DNA from 4 places in the Bacillus sp. LQ16 genome. Region 3 is predicted to be linked to each of the others. Evidence: riboswitches for the same ligand, from Rfam matches in the RefSeq annotation. Region 3 holds a riboswitch; each other region holds the start of a gene.
What was found. Region 3 has a riboswitch for thiamine pyrophosphate ahead of thiM (hydroxyethylthiazole kinase). Riboswitches for the same ligand answer to the same signal wherever they lie in the genome.
Positions count from the first base shown of each region.

Region 1 (3,502 bases), 2.1 Mb from region 3:
AACCGCCACAGCGACGAGCGGCATCTTCAATATAGTAATATGGATATTGGTTTTGCTGGTCCCAATACACAATATTTCCAGACCGGTAATCATTAAGACTTAACGCTTGTAGTTCTTGTTGAAACTGATTCATTTTCATGACCTCCGTTTATAAAATACAACCTCATCGATGCTTGCCCATATTTCTGTTCGTTACATCTAAGTAGAAATAGCGCTATAAACTAAGTTCAATACGTACACCAACAAAGTATGACTTATCACTAGATGATGCACCTTGTTCATATACCTATTTTTGCTATGGGCTCATTTTTATAAAGTGAAACTTTAATCAGTGGGGGGGAGTTCATCCCCCGCTGATTATTAGCCCTCACCAATCAGGCTTTTACGAACAGCCCGTTAATGCGGGATAAATAAAAATTAAAAAATATGAATTCTAGCGTCATATCTTCATACCTACTAAATTCAATTAATTTCTCAATAATTATGTTGCCATATCCTATATATTTTCGTCTGCCGCTTAGATTTTTCTGTACTGTAAATGCCTTTCGCTATAACACCTCCAAGTAACCGGTTTCTATGACGGATAAGAAATTCCTACAAAGAAAAAAGCCCTTATTAGGGCTTTTCATTCTATTTCTCCAGCAAAACTCTCTATGAAATTCCTAATAGAAAAAAGACACACTTAGATTGATGCGTCTTTTTGTGATGCCTCTTTTGTGAAATCATATAAAGCAATTGCGCCTAAAAGAACAAGTATACCTTGAGGAACATCTAGCAAAATAGTTTTCCAAATTTCTGGAATTACCCATTTAATATCTGCTGCTGTTTCAAGATATGTTTGGAAATAGCTGATTGTAAAATTAATTATCCCTAAAAATACAAACAACGATAAACCAAATCGAATTAATTTCTTATTTGTAAACATATAACACCTCTCAAAATTCATTGGATATTCCTGCTTTTGCTTCTTTATATTTCCATATCTTTATATCTAATTTTAACACATAAAGAACTCAAAAAAATACGATATGCATATTTGCATATCGTATTAACAACACTCCATGATAATTTAGAAATTCCTGCAAAGAAAAAACAACTCGGTTACAGCTAACAGCTCGGGTTTCTTTTCTTATTTAACTTCATACCACCAACATTTACGTTCTTTGATTGTAAAATAAATGTGACAGAAGTTTATCCAGTTAATACGTAGACAAGTAAATGAGCTAAATTATCGATATTCTATTTCGCCATATCCGTAGCACTAATGACTTTACGCAAATTTGACAAGAAAAAATATATAGATAGGTATGATCCATACCTATCTATAACATTACTTCTATTCTTTATCCAATTACGTCTTTTACGTCTGTATCCACTGGCCACTTTTCTAATGTATAAGCCATTTCCCAAAATGAATATTCATATTGACTGCTAATAATAAAATGCTGTTTCATACGTTTGCGGTCTGCCTCTGTTACTTTTTCAGCGATAGTATCTAAACGTGTAATTTGTTCTTCAACTAGCGTACGGAACCAATCAGATCCATAAGCAGAAATCCATTCGTTATAAATTGGCTCTTCCGGCTGGCACTCTTTTAAGTGTTCGCCAATTTCATAATACAACCAATAGCAAGGTAAAATTGCTGCAATGATATCTCCTAAATGCCCTTCATACGCAGCACGATACATATGTGAAGTATACGCATATGCAGTTGGCGCAGGAATAAAATTATCTTTTTCTTCTTTTGTTATCCCTAGCTTTTTAGCAAAATTCTCATGTAAAGATAACTCGGCCTCATATGTATTTTGAGCATGATGTGCCATACGAGCTGTCGTCTCTAATTCAAGAGCTTTTGCAGCTCCTAAAGTTTGTACTCTAGCAAAATGACTCAAATAATATGAATCTTGAAGCACATAATAGCGAAAACTAGCTAAATCTAATGTTCCTTCACCAAGTTTTTTTACAAAAGGATGGTTAAAACTCGCTTCCCAAATTGAATCTACTTCTTTACGTAATGATTGTGAAAAAGTCATTTAAATCCCTCCAATAATGTATAAAATATAAGTATTTATCCACAATTATTAAAGCTGTAAAATAAAAAAACTTTCTTTACAGGCGTAAAGAAAGTGAAATTGACAGTATTTATTTACTCATTAAATAGCAACGTCTTTCCCACTTCCCTACGCTGGCATTAACCAGATCAGGTACTAAGAGTCTCAAAATCACATTTGATCTCAGCCTATAAAAGGCCCCCCTAGTGGATAAATATTTTGTTTTTATAATGTATTCATCATAGCATACTTCGTGAAACTGTCAAAAGAATTAGTTATATAATCTCCTTAAAACCCTTCTTCATTTCTAACTTTTAATGATGTTTCAATAATCATATCTAATAGTTTGCTATAACTAATTCCCGCTGCTTCTGCACTTTTGGGCAATAGGCTTGATTGTGTCATCCCTGGTAATGTATTAATTTCCATTACATATGGAATTCCGTCCTTCACCATCATATCAACTCTTGCATAAACACTACATTTTAATGCTTTATAACAAGTCAGTGAAGCTTTATTTACACGTTCATTAATTTCTGCTGGAAGTTCGATAACTTCCTCAACTGTACTAGTATCATCATATTTTGCATTGTAATCAAAGAACTCGGTTGCATGTCGAATTGAAACTATAGGTAACTGTTTTCCATCCAGAATAGAACATGTGATTTCATCACCTTTTATATACTTCTCAATTACTACTTCAGAATCCCATTCGAATACAGTTTCTAGCATTGAGATCAATTCATTTTTATTGTAAACGATTTTCACCCCGACACTCGATCCGCCAGAGTTTGGTTTTACCACTAATGGAAATCCTAACTTATCTAACTCATCAAGATTTAGATCCTCCATTTTTGTAAGTTCAATCCAATCTGGTGTTTCTACACCTTCATAACGTAAAATCTTTTTCGAAATATTTTTATCCATACATATACTGCTAGATAACATATTACTTCCGCTATAAGGAATCCCTAAACTCTCCAGTGTTCCTTGAACTGTCCCATCTTCTCCGTATTTTCCGTGTAATGCGAGCAATGCAAAGTCAATGTCTTTCGCTTTTTCAATTAAATCCATTTTTTCGTTTAATGTAATTGGAACTATTTCATACTTATTTTTATCTAAATGAGCAATCATTTCATTCCCCGTCATAATTGAAACTTGTTTTTCAGACGATACCCCGCCCATAATAACACCGATTTTCATTTTCTCAACTCCAAATTTCATTTTTTAATGTATCACCAATTATTTTAATTCCCCGAACTATTTCTTCTTCTTTCAAGCGCGAAAACCCTAATCGGAAAGTGTTTGCTCCTTCTCCATCAGAGTAAAAAACATCTCCAGGTGAAAACGTAACGCCTTTCTCATAACACTTTTGTAAAAGTGTGCGGGCATTCATATGCTCTTCTAGCTCTATAAATAAATGAAGTCCACCATCTCCAGTCATTCTTTTA
Region 1 covers NZ_CM173491.1:2,571,867-2,575,368, reverse strand. The annotation lists gene AC3EMB_RS12810 (heterocycloanthracin/sonorensin family bacteriocin) at 1-133, opposite strand, end outside; gene AC3EMB_RS12805 (DUF3937 domain-containing protein) at 683-946, opposite strand; gene tenA (thiaminase II) at 1,344-2,033, opposite strand; TPP riboswitch at 2,161-2,266, opposite strand; gene AC3EMB_RS12795 (D-alanine--D-alanine ligase) at 2,340-3,254, opposite strand; gene pdxR (MocR-like pyridoxine biosynthesis transcription factor PdxR) at 3,259-3,502, opposite strand, start outside.
Region 1: another riboswitch for thiamine pyrophosphate. It lies ahead of tenA (thiaminase II); the one in region 3 lies ahead of thiM (hydroxyethylthiazole kinase).

Region 2 (3,502 bases), 730 kb from region 3:
ATGATTTGAAGGAATATTTTTCTAAGTATTATGATGTTTCAATTAATTATATCAGGGATAAAAACTCAGTTGACTATTTGGTAGTTCCCAAACCGTGTCCAGCTTTTGATAATGAAAATAATCTTCCAATAATTGAAGTACCAGCAATCTTATTTATGGAAAAGAATTTTGAAAAAATAAAGACTTATATAGACAATTATTTTTCTAATAACTCATAAAGAAAATAAAAGTACAGTAAAAAGAAGTCCGATAAAAAACGAGTGGTGTAGAATATTTCTATTAATCATTCGTTTTTTATTATATTTACATATATTTTTTAAAAGAGGATTATAGACGTTCTGAAAAAAATTAATTATAACAAGAACAGTGTTCGTGCTACTATCTACGGTTATTTTTTGTATTAAGTACCCCTTTAACTAACAAGACAATAAAAAAATTAACATATTAAGGAAATAATGTTACAATAAATGTAAGAGCTTTCTCTTTGAGTTTTAGCTCTGAATAATAAAGATAGTTAAATCACTAAATGGAGGAGCAGGTCAATTTTGTTCCTTGTATAGTAAATTGTTACCTATCTCTATTGCAGGTTGTATGGCAGGTAGCAGTTGTAGCGAAATGCAGCAGAGACAAAGGCTCTTTGTCAAACGGGACTGATGAATGTATTTGGCAAGTAAAAAATGGTTCTTTCCGGAGTTAGTTGAAAAGTCTCATTCTCTCCAAAAGTAGAATCTTTGTCCGCAATGTGGAGAATTTGCATCGACCATACATGATTCTTTTAATAAGCTTTAACTTGTTTATGCTCCCTTCGGCAAGACCATTATTATTCTCATAAGTTACCGCATTTCTGACAGCTTCAATATCCCCGGCTAATCCATTCGTAAAGCTCTTAAACTCTTGTATATTAGTATTCTTCATTTTCTCAATACAATGGTCGAAATTCTCAACACTCTTTGTGGTGAAGATGTTTTTAAACTCCCATGTTAAGTCATAAACTATTTTTACAATAGGGTGTTCTTCGTAATTATTGCTGGTATTATGACGTATGTTCAAGCATATTATTTAACGTGGATGATTCCATAAAGAGAAAAAGAAATAACCTTTGCATTTTTCAGATTATCGTGTATGATGGGAAAGTATTGAAAATTAAATCAGTGATAAACTAGGGGTGCCTAACGTATGCGTAGGCTGAGAGAGAAGCGCGTGAACTTCTTAACCCTTTGGACCTGATCTGGCTCGTACCAGCGTAGGGAAGTTAACGGCTTTACATAATGATGTCTTTTATGAGCCAGGTCCTTATTTTTTTATGGACCTGGCTCTTTTTATTTTGGCATGCGCTGGCCATATCTCGTCCTTGTCACGAACAGGGGAGGCAACAAAGGTTATGAAACAGTCTGTTTCAGCTGAGCAAATTGAATTGAAATCGAGTTTACCAGGGAGTAAGAAAGTATATGTGGATGGACCACGCGCAGGCATGAAAGTGCCGATGCGTGAGATTGAACAAAGCGAAACGAACGGCATCCCAAATCCTCCAGTCCGTGTGTATGATACGAGCGGACCTTATACGGATCCTGAGTATAAAGTGGAGTTAGAAAAGGGGATTCCAACGCCGCGCCATTCTTGGATTCTGGGGCGTGGTGATGTAGAAGCATACGAAGGGCGTGAAGTGAAACCAGAGGATGACGGTGTGAAAGTGGCTTCGAAACATACACCTGTTTTCCCGCAGATGGATCGCAAGCCACTTAGAGCAAAGCAAGGTGCAAACGTTACGCAAATGCACTATGCACGTAATGGCATTATTACGTCTGAGATGGAGTATGTTGCGATTCGTGAAGGGGTAGAGCCGGAGTTTGTTCGTAAGGAAATCGCAGAAGGCCGCGCTATTTTACCAGCGAATATTAATCATCCAGAAGCTGAACCGATGATTATCGGGCGGAACTTTCATGTGAAGGTAAACGCGAATATCGGAAACTCTGCTGTATCTTCTTCTATTGCAGAAGAAGTAGAAAAGATGACGTGGGCTACTCGCTGGGGTGCAGATACGATTATGGATTTATCTACAGGTAAAAACATTCATACGACGCGTGAGTGGATTATTCGTAATGCGCCTGTACCAGTTGGAACTGTGCCGATTTATCAAGCGCTTGAAAAGGTAAATGGAATTGCAGAAGATTTAACGTGGGAAGTGTACCGTGATACGTTAATTGAGCAAGCGGAGCAAGGCGTGGATTACTTTACGATTCATGCTGGTGTATTACTTCGTTACATTCCAATTACTGCAAAGCGTACGACAGGTATCGTTTCGCGCGGTGGTTCGATTATGGCGCAGTGGTGTTTATTCCATCATAAAGAAAACTTCCTATATACTCATTTTGAAGAGATTTGTGAAATTATGAAGCAGTACGATGTTTCGTTCTCTCTTGGAGATGGATTACGTCCAGGATCGATTGCAGATGCAAATGACGAAGCACAATTCTCTGAGCTTGAAACACTTGGTGAATTAACGAAAATTGCTTGGAAACATGATGTGCAAGTTATGATCGAAGGACCTGGACACGTACCGATGCACTTAATTAAAGAGAATATGGAGAAAGAGCTTGATATTTGTCAGGGCGCGCCGTTTTATACACTTGGGCCACTAACGACAGATATTGCACCAGGTTATGACCATATTACATCGGCAATTGGAGCTGCGATGATCGGTTGGTTTGGAACGGCGATGCTTTGTTATGTAACGCCGAAAGAACATTTAGGTTTACCGAATAAAGATGATGTACGCACGGGTGTTATTACGTACAAAATTGCAGCGCATGCGGCTGATCTTGCAAAAGGACATAAAACGGCTCATCAGCGTGATGATGCACTTTCAAAAGCACGTTTCGAATTTCGTTGGCGCGATCAATTTAATTTATCTTTAGATCCTGAACGTGCGATGGAATATCACGATGAAACGTTGCCTGCAGAAGGGGCAAAGACAGCTCACTTCTGTTCAATGTGTGGACCGAAGTTTTGTAGTATGAGAATTTCACATGATATCCGTGAGTATGCAAAAGAAAATGATTTAGAAACGACAGAAGCAATTGAAAAAGGAATGAAAGAGAAAGCAGAAGAATTTAAAGAAGCTGGTAGTCATTTATATCAATAACACATTACACCTCTTTACTTGATTGATCACACTGTAGTACCTAACTTTATTATAGAAGAAGCCCCATTTGCTAAGACGGTAGCAAATGGGGCTTCTGTTGTTTATAAGGCAAAGAAGAGATGTACCCAGTAGAATAAGAGGAATAGTGTGACGACTGTTGTGAGCGGGATAACGATAAGGGATACACTTAAATAGTCTTTCCATTTTACTTTAATTTTGTTTTGTTTCAGAATATACATCCAAATGAGTGAAGCTAGTGTACCAATTGGTAGTAATAGTGAACCGATGTCACTACCAATGATGTTTGCAAGATAGATTGTTTTTAATGTGACTGGATCTAGTCCCATTTCTGTTAATGTA
Region 2 covers NZ_CM173491.1:5,097,431-5,100,932, reverse strand. The annotation lists gene AC3EMB_RS25935 (hypothetical protein) at 1-218, shown strand, start outside; gene AC3EMB_RS25930 (transposase) at 694-963, opposite strand; partial or broken gene AC3EMB_RS25925 (L-lactate permease) at 1,009-1,080, shown strand; TPP riboswitch at 1,152-1,267, shown strand; gene thiC (phosphomethylpyrimidine synthase ThiC) at 1,382-3,142, shown strand; gene AC3EMB_RS25915 (arsenic transporter) at 3,244-3,502, opposite strand, start outside.
Region 2: another riboswitch for thiamine pyrophosphate. It lies ahead of thiC (phosphomethylpyrimidine synthase ThiC); the one in region 3 lies ahead of thiM (hydroxyethylthiazole kinase).

Region 3 (3,502 bases):
GTTTAAAATTTTGGGCAGTCCATTTCTCCATGTAGCACTTAAAATACTACACGTCCTTCCCTACAAACTTCTCTTTACTTCTTCAGCTAATTTTCTCGTACTTTCATACGCAGATTCAGCTAAACTAATTGCTGAAATAACTGAAACACCGTCCGCACCCGCTTCTATAACTGCTGCTGTATTTTCAATTGTAATCCCACCAATACCAACGATCGGCACTGTAATTCCTTGTTCTCTAAAATAAGCTAATCCTTTCGTTCCTTGAACCGCTTTCGTATCTTTTTTCGTACTCGTTGTGAAAATAGGTCCAACGCCTAAATAATCTGCTCCATTTTCGATTGCAAAGCGTGCTTCTTCAATTGTATGAGCAGATACGCCGATAATTTTATCTCCCATTTTTTCACGAACAGATGTAATTCCTTCATCATCTTGTCCTACATGAACACCATCTGCATCTAATTCAATGGCTAATTCTACATCATCATTTACAATGAAAGGAACACTATATTCCTTACAAAGCGTCTGCAATTCTTTTGCAAAGCGCACTCTATCTTCTCCGATTAAAGAACCTTCCCCCTTCTCGCGAAACTGAAAAAGTGTCACTCCACCATCTAACGCTTCTTTCAATACAGCTAAAGGATCCTTCGTGCAGTTATTGCTTCCCATAATAAAATACACTTGTAATAACTTAGACATTTTCTTTGTTTCAATGCGCATCGTATGTTTCATCCCCCTTACTCTAACTCCTCAATCTTTCCATACTTCTCAATATCACCAGCAGTAGTATTCGCTAACTGATTTAAAAATTCAATTTGGAAACTACCAGGTCCCTTTTCCACGGTCTTAGCAGCTGCCAGTTCCGAAGCTACACCATAAAACGTTAATGCTGCTACTGCTGCTTTTACATAATCTTTTTCCACTGCTACAAATGCTCCTATTACAGACGTTAGTAAACAACCTGTTCCCGTAACTTTCGTTAAAATAGGGTGACCGTTTCGAATAACAATAGTTCTCTCTCCATCTGTAACAACATCTTCTTTTCCAGTAATAACCGCAACTGTATTTAATTCGTCTGCTGCCTGCCTTGCAATACTTACAACATTGCCATTTCCAGTACCAGCGTCTACCCCTTTAATTTCCCATTTCTCATTAATAACGTTTGCTATTTCAGCCGCATTGCCGCGGATAATTGCTAAATCTATTTCGGCTGGAATATGTCTCGCAACTTCTGTTCGATACGAAGTTGCTCCTGCACCAACTGGATCAAATAGTACTGGCACATTGTTCACATTTGCTGATTTACCAGCAAGTAACATCGCTTCTACTTCCTCAGGACGAAGTGTTCCCATATTTAATACTAAAGCTCCAGCAATGCTAGCCATTTCTGCTACTTCTTCTTTTGCATACGCCATTACAGGCGATGCCCCAAGTGCCAACAAACCGTTAGCAGTAAAATTTGTTACAACAACATTTGTAATATTATGAACGAGCGGATTAGATTCTCTCACCAAATCCACTACTTTACTAATTTCTTTCATATTCATCCTTTTCATCTCCTAACTATAATGATGGGAGATACACAAAAAGGCACTTTGCGCGTACGCAAAGTGCCTGAATATGTGCTTTTACACTCTCCCTACGCTGGCATTATCCAACAGGTTCAAATGGTCAATGACGGACTAGTAGCCATACTCTCAGTTTGTATCCACAAACTCCCATGTGTTTCTTATTCATCTACTTCAAAGTCTACTCTTATTCTAGTAAAATAACAAGTTCTTTACTTTTTCTATTTAATATAGAAGCAACTGATAAAGTGAAACTTTAATTAGTTGGGATTTTGTTCCCTCCATTAAAAACCGATCAAATATGGAGCGAAACTGAATCTCAAGAAGATGTATGCTATATTTAACTTATGGAAATTTGAAAGGATGTTTTTAATATGTCAAAAAGCGTTGTAATCGCTGAAAAACCTTCCGTTGCACGAGATATTGCTCGTGTACTGAAGTGTGATAAAAAAGGAAACGGCTATCTTGAGGGTAGTAAATATATTGTAACTTGGGCTTTAGGTCATCTCGTTACATTAGCAGATCCAGAAAGTTATGATGTGAAATATAAAAAGTGGAATTTAGAAGATTTACCGATGCTACCTGAGCGTTTGAAATTAACGGTTATTAAACAAACTGGTAAACAATTTAATGCTGTAAAAAGTCAGCTACTTAGAAAAGATGTAAATGAAATTATTGTAGCAACAGACATCGACTTATCTCTATAAAATATATCTGCACATAAATTCTAAAACACCTTTCATCCTTCATTTAACAATGATATCTAATATATTTATAATTGCACATAAAAAGAAAATTGTACGTTAAGACTAGCTTTCTTATTAGGTGTATTTTCCCTAAAGAAAAGGCACCCTTTCGAGTGCCTGCCACCATGAGCTATGTTATTTGAAAGAATATAGGCTCAAGTTTATTATGGTAGTAAATTTATAAATTTTGATAGTAGTTACAATAAAATGTATTAAGTTTTAAAACAGCTTGTAATACTTTTTTCGGATCATTTTTCTCAAGCATTTGTGTAATTGATAAATAATATAACTTGTCATTTAATTGGTTTAATTTTATGGTCATTCTTAACCCTTTAAGTTCGTTTAGCATTAAATGATATCTTTTAGCATCGTCGGGATTACTAGGGATATTTTGTTTTATAATACGCTCACAATCTAGAGCTAAACTTATAAATTCATGATGATTTGTCATGCTATCCTCCTAATAAATTTTATTGTAACCAACTGTTATCTATCTTATTAATCCAGTATTGCATAGCTCCACCTTCTCTATATTCTTGAACTATACTTGTACCTTTAAGATATTGAGTTTGCGAAGCTGTAAATCCTTTAAGTATTCTCGTTCCTTTAGGTACCGTGATTTTATATTGTATATTAAGCGGATTCCCCCAAGCTTCTAATACGGCTAACTCATTTCTAGTTTCTTCAATATTTCTTTCTTTATCTCCCCACCAATAGCCAAGACCATATTTAGATTCCGGTTCACCAGCCTTGCTTCTTCTATATAAAGTAAGTAGCTGATCAGTCTCTATAATTTCTATTTTTAATTCCTTAAATGCTAATACATCCGAATTTGTTTCTTTAAAATCAAAATTAGAAAATCCTGAAGAACGTATTACCTCTCTCTTTAAACTTGCTCGTTCCATTATACTCAGATTTAAATTATCTATTTTATCTAGGGCCTGATTCATTTCTTTAACTGACCAATTATTCAAATCACTATTTCTAATATAGCTAATTTTTTCTCCTAGATTAATATTATCATTAAAAACACTAGTCATTTGCTCAATATTGCTTAAATTGATGTTTTTTTCCTTTGCATATGTAACCGATAAAGGAAAAGAACTTATTAATAAAATTAACATGATTATAATAGAAAAATACTTTTTCATACTTAATTCTGTCTCCTTATATGAATCTATTTTTAACTAT
Region 3 covers NZ_CM173491.1:448,411-451,912, reverse strand. The annotation lists gene thiE (thiamine phosphate synthase) at 61-717, opposite strand; gene thiM (hydroxyethylthiazole kinase) at 735-1,544, opposite strand; TPP riboswitch at 1,617-1,729, opposite strand; partial or broken gene AC3EMB_RS02285 (toprim domain-containing protein) at 1,940-2,254, shown strand; gene AC3EMB_RS02280 (hypothetical protein) at 2,490-2,762, opposite strand; gene AC3EMB_RS02275 (autotransporter) at 2,782-3,462, opposite strand.

Region 4 (3,502 bases), 330 kb from region 3:
CCATAAAACAAATAGCGGAGCAAGCGCAGTAATCGGAATCGTTTGTGAAGCAACTAATAATGGATAAAATGCTCTTTCCATCCATGTACTCGCATTCATTAACATCGCTAGCCCTACACCTAATACGATAGAAATAACAACACCTATTAAAACGACGTATAACGTTGCAGGTAAATGAACCGTAAATAATATGTCTTTTAGTTTCCATATCTTCATTACAATCGCAGACGGTGACGGTAAAATGTACATCTCATCTACAATTCTTGCTCCTATTTCCCACACAGCTAGTAAAATACTAGAAAGTGTAATAGCAGGAACTAATTCTTTCAATCGGTTCATCACACAAGTACCTGCCTTTGTAACATACTAAGAAGCTCATCTTTCAGCGCTAATACTTCCGGTTTATATAAATCTTTTCGTGTTCTGTTATGATCAAGTGGTACAATCCGCTCAGTCAAAGTCGTTATCGGCTGCTGTTCCACTACTAAAACTCGGTTCGAAAGAAATAACGCTTCTTCAACATCATGAGTAATGAATAAAATTGTTTTTTCCCACTCTTGCCATTGTTCAAACAGCCATTCTTGCAAAGAGGCCTTCGTTAAAGCATCTAACGCGCTAAACGGTTCATCTAATAACAATATCTCCCCGCCCGTTAACAAAGTTCGGATAAAAGATACGCGTTGCCTCATACCACCAGATAAATCTTTCGGATGTTTTGTCTCATATCCTTGTAAACCAAATTTATATAACAGTTCCTTTGCCTTTACTTGTGCTTCTTTCTTCTGTACACCTTGGCACTCTAGCGGCAGAGCAGCATTCTCAATAATTGTTCTCCACGGCAAAAGCATATCTTTTTGCGGCATATATCCTACAGGATGGTGCTTTGTTTCTGTCAGTTCTATCTTTCCAGTACTTACCTTCTCTAGGCCTGTAATAAGGCGAAATAAAGTACTTTTCCCACATCCACTCGGTCCGATAATACTGACAAACTCTTTCTCATGTATAGAAGCATTTAATTCATGGATGATTGGTTTCTCATCGTAATGAAAAGAAACATTATGAAACTGTAGTATGTTCTTGCTCCTCAAATCCCCACATCTCCTTACGATAGGACATATCCCAGAATAAATATTCAAATCGACTGGAATATAAGAAAATCTCCTCTAATCTATCTAGTTCTTTCTCAGACTTTCCAACTGCCATTTCATTTAATAAATCTATTAACCAAATACAAAGATTACCGTATTCTTCCGAACTATATCCTTGAATCCACTCACCAAAAAACTCATGATCTCTTGCTCCAGGAATATCATTTAAACGCTTTCCAATTTCCCAGTAGCTCCACATACATGGAAGAAGCGCTGCTATTAATTCTGCAAGTGTGCCATTTTGAGATACAGACATCATGTAATTTGTATAAGCTAAATTTTTAGCAGACGGTTTTGCAGACTCTATCTCCTCTATAGAAATTCCAAGTCTTTTTGCATATTGTTTATGGATTGTCATTTCGCCATTTAATATTCCATCAATTTGTTCAGCGAACTTTCCCATTACTTGTGGATTCGTTGCTTTTACAACACCAATCGCATATAATTTTGCATAATCTAGTAGATATAAATAATCTTGAATAATATAATACTGAAATTTATCTTTTTCTAACGTGCCATCTCCCATACCCACTACAAACGGATGATTATGACTCATCTCCCAAACCGGTTGCACAGTTTCTAATAATCTATCGCAAAATTTCATTTCTCTATCCCCTTTCAATATATGTATCTAAATAAAAAACCACTTCTATATATAAGAAGTGGTTACAGCAAATAAAATTATACATTTATTCGATGTTCCACTTCCCTTCGCTAGTATTACCTAGATCAGGTGTTATAAGGGTTAAGGATTATTCCTCTCTCAGCAAATCAAGCACCCCTAGTGGTTTCAATATGAAATTTTCAAATAAAAAAGCCCCGTTTCTATACGCAAAGAAACGGGGACTCATTGTTAGTGTCCGAATTGCTTCCCTACGCTAGCATAATCTAGATCAGGTAATAAAAAGGATCAAAGGCTTACGGCCTACTCTCAGCTGGCAACACCAGCTCTCCTAGCAAACTATAAAATTATCACTGTCAGTATAACACCCTAATAAGACATCATCAACTATTTTAATTTTCTTAATTATCAACAAAAAATTAAAGTTATACAATATATACATTCTATTTTAGAACATAAAACTCCAATTAATTGTTTAAAAAGGAATCATTATCCTCAAAAAATTTATTTTTATATTGATTTCATATTACATTTATGTGAATACACCCACTATATTATATCTTTATACTATAATAAAATTACAACTATACAACTAGAGGAGGTCTCTATTCCATGAATATGAAAGCTACTGCTTTAACAGCAACTACTGTAGCGATTGCTTCTTTACTTCCTTCTATGGGTGAAACAAATGTACAAAAAGCAAACGCTGAACAATTATCTAATGTTAAAACTGGGTATGTCAAAGTCGATCAAGTAGCATTACATACAGAAGATAACGTAAAGAGCACATCAATTGATACAATTCGCTTTAATACAAAAGTGAACATCCTTGAAACAACTAATGGTTGGTATAAAGTATCTGTTCATAATAAAGTAGGTTATGTACAAAAAGATGCTATTTTACTAAAAAACAAACTTCAATCTAATGATCAATACATCGTCAATGCTAATGCATTAAACGTTCGCTCTGAACCTAATTTAGAATCTTCCATTTTAGATGTATTACCAAATGGCAAGTTTATTACCGTTCAAGAAGATCAAGGCGAATGGTATAAAATATCACATAATGGCCAAACGGGTTACGTACAAAAAGCATTCATCTCTAATGGTTCACAACCCTTAGTAAAAGGAATCACCGTTCAAAATAATACAAAATATACTGTTGCAACACCTAATCTGAATGTACGTAGCAACACTAGTACAAGTAGCGCTCTACTCGGTTCATTACAAAACGGTACACAAGTACAAGTAGTAGAAACTGTAGGAACTTGGTATAAAATTCGTTTTGGCACAGGATACGGATATGTAGCAAAACACTATGTAGTACAAAATCAACCACAGGCTAAAACAGATCAGCCTTCATCTATTCCAGCTGCTTTCAAATTCCCTGCTCAAGGAAGAATTAGCTCAACCTTTGATATACGATGGGAACAAATGCATTATGGTATAGATATTGCTGCTCCAGGGAACGTCTCTATCCAAGCTGCTGCTGCAGGTAAAGTTGTGAAATCTTATTATTCAGCTAGCTATGGCAATGTTGTGTTCATTGCGCATCAAATCAATGGGAAATTATATACAACTGTTTATGCTCATATGAAGGATCGCACTGTACAAACTGGTGATCAAGTACAAGCTGGACAATTAGTAGGTCATATGGGCAACACAGGTCATTCATACGGGCAACATCTTCATTTTGAATTACATAATGGAGAATGGAATTTTGAAAAAACAA
Region 4 covers NZ_CM173491.1:778,288-781,789, reverse strand. The annotation lists gene AC3EMB_RS03945 (ABC transporter permease) at 1-339, opposite strand, end outside; gene AC3EMB_RS03940 (ABC transporter ATP-binding protein) at 339-1,088, opposite strand; gene tenA (thiaminase II) at 1,057-1,752, opposite strand; TPP riboswitch at 1,838-1,941, opposite strand; TPP riboswitch at 2,002-2,113, opposite strand; gene AC3EMB_RS03930 (SH3 domain-containing protein) at 2,383-3,502, shown strand, end outside.
Region 4: another riboswitch for thiamine pyrophosphate. It lies ahead of tenA (thiaminase II); the one in region 3 lies ahead of thiM (hydroxyethylthiazole kinase).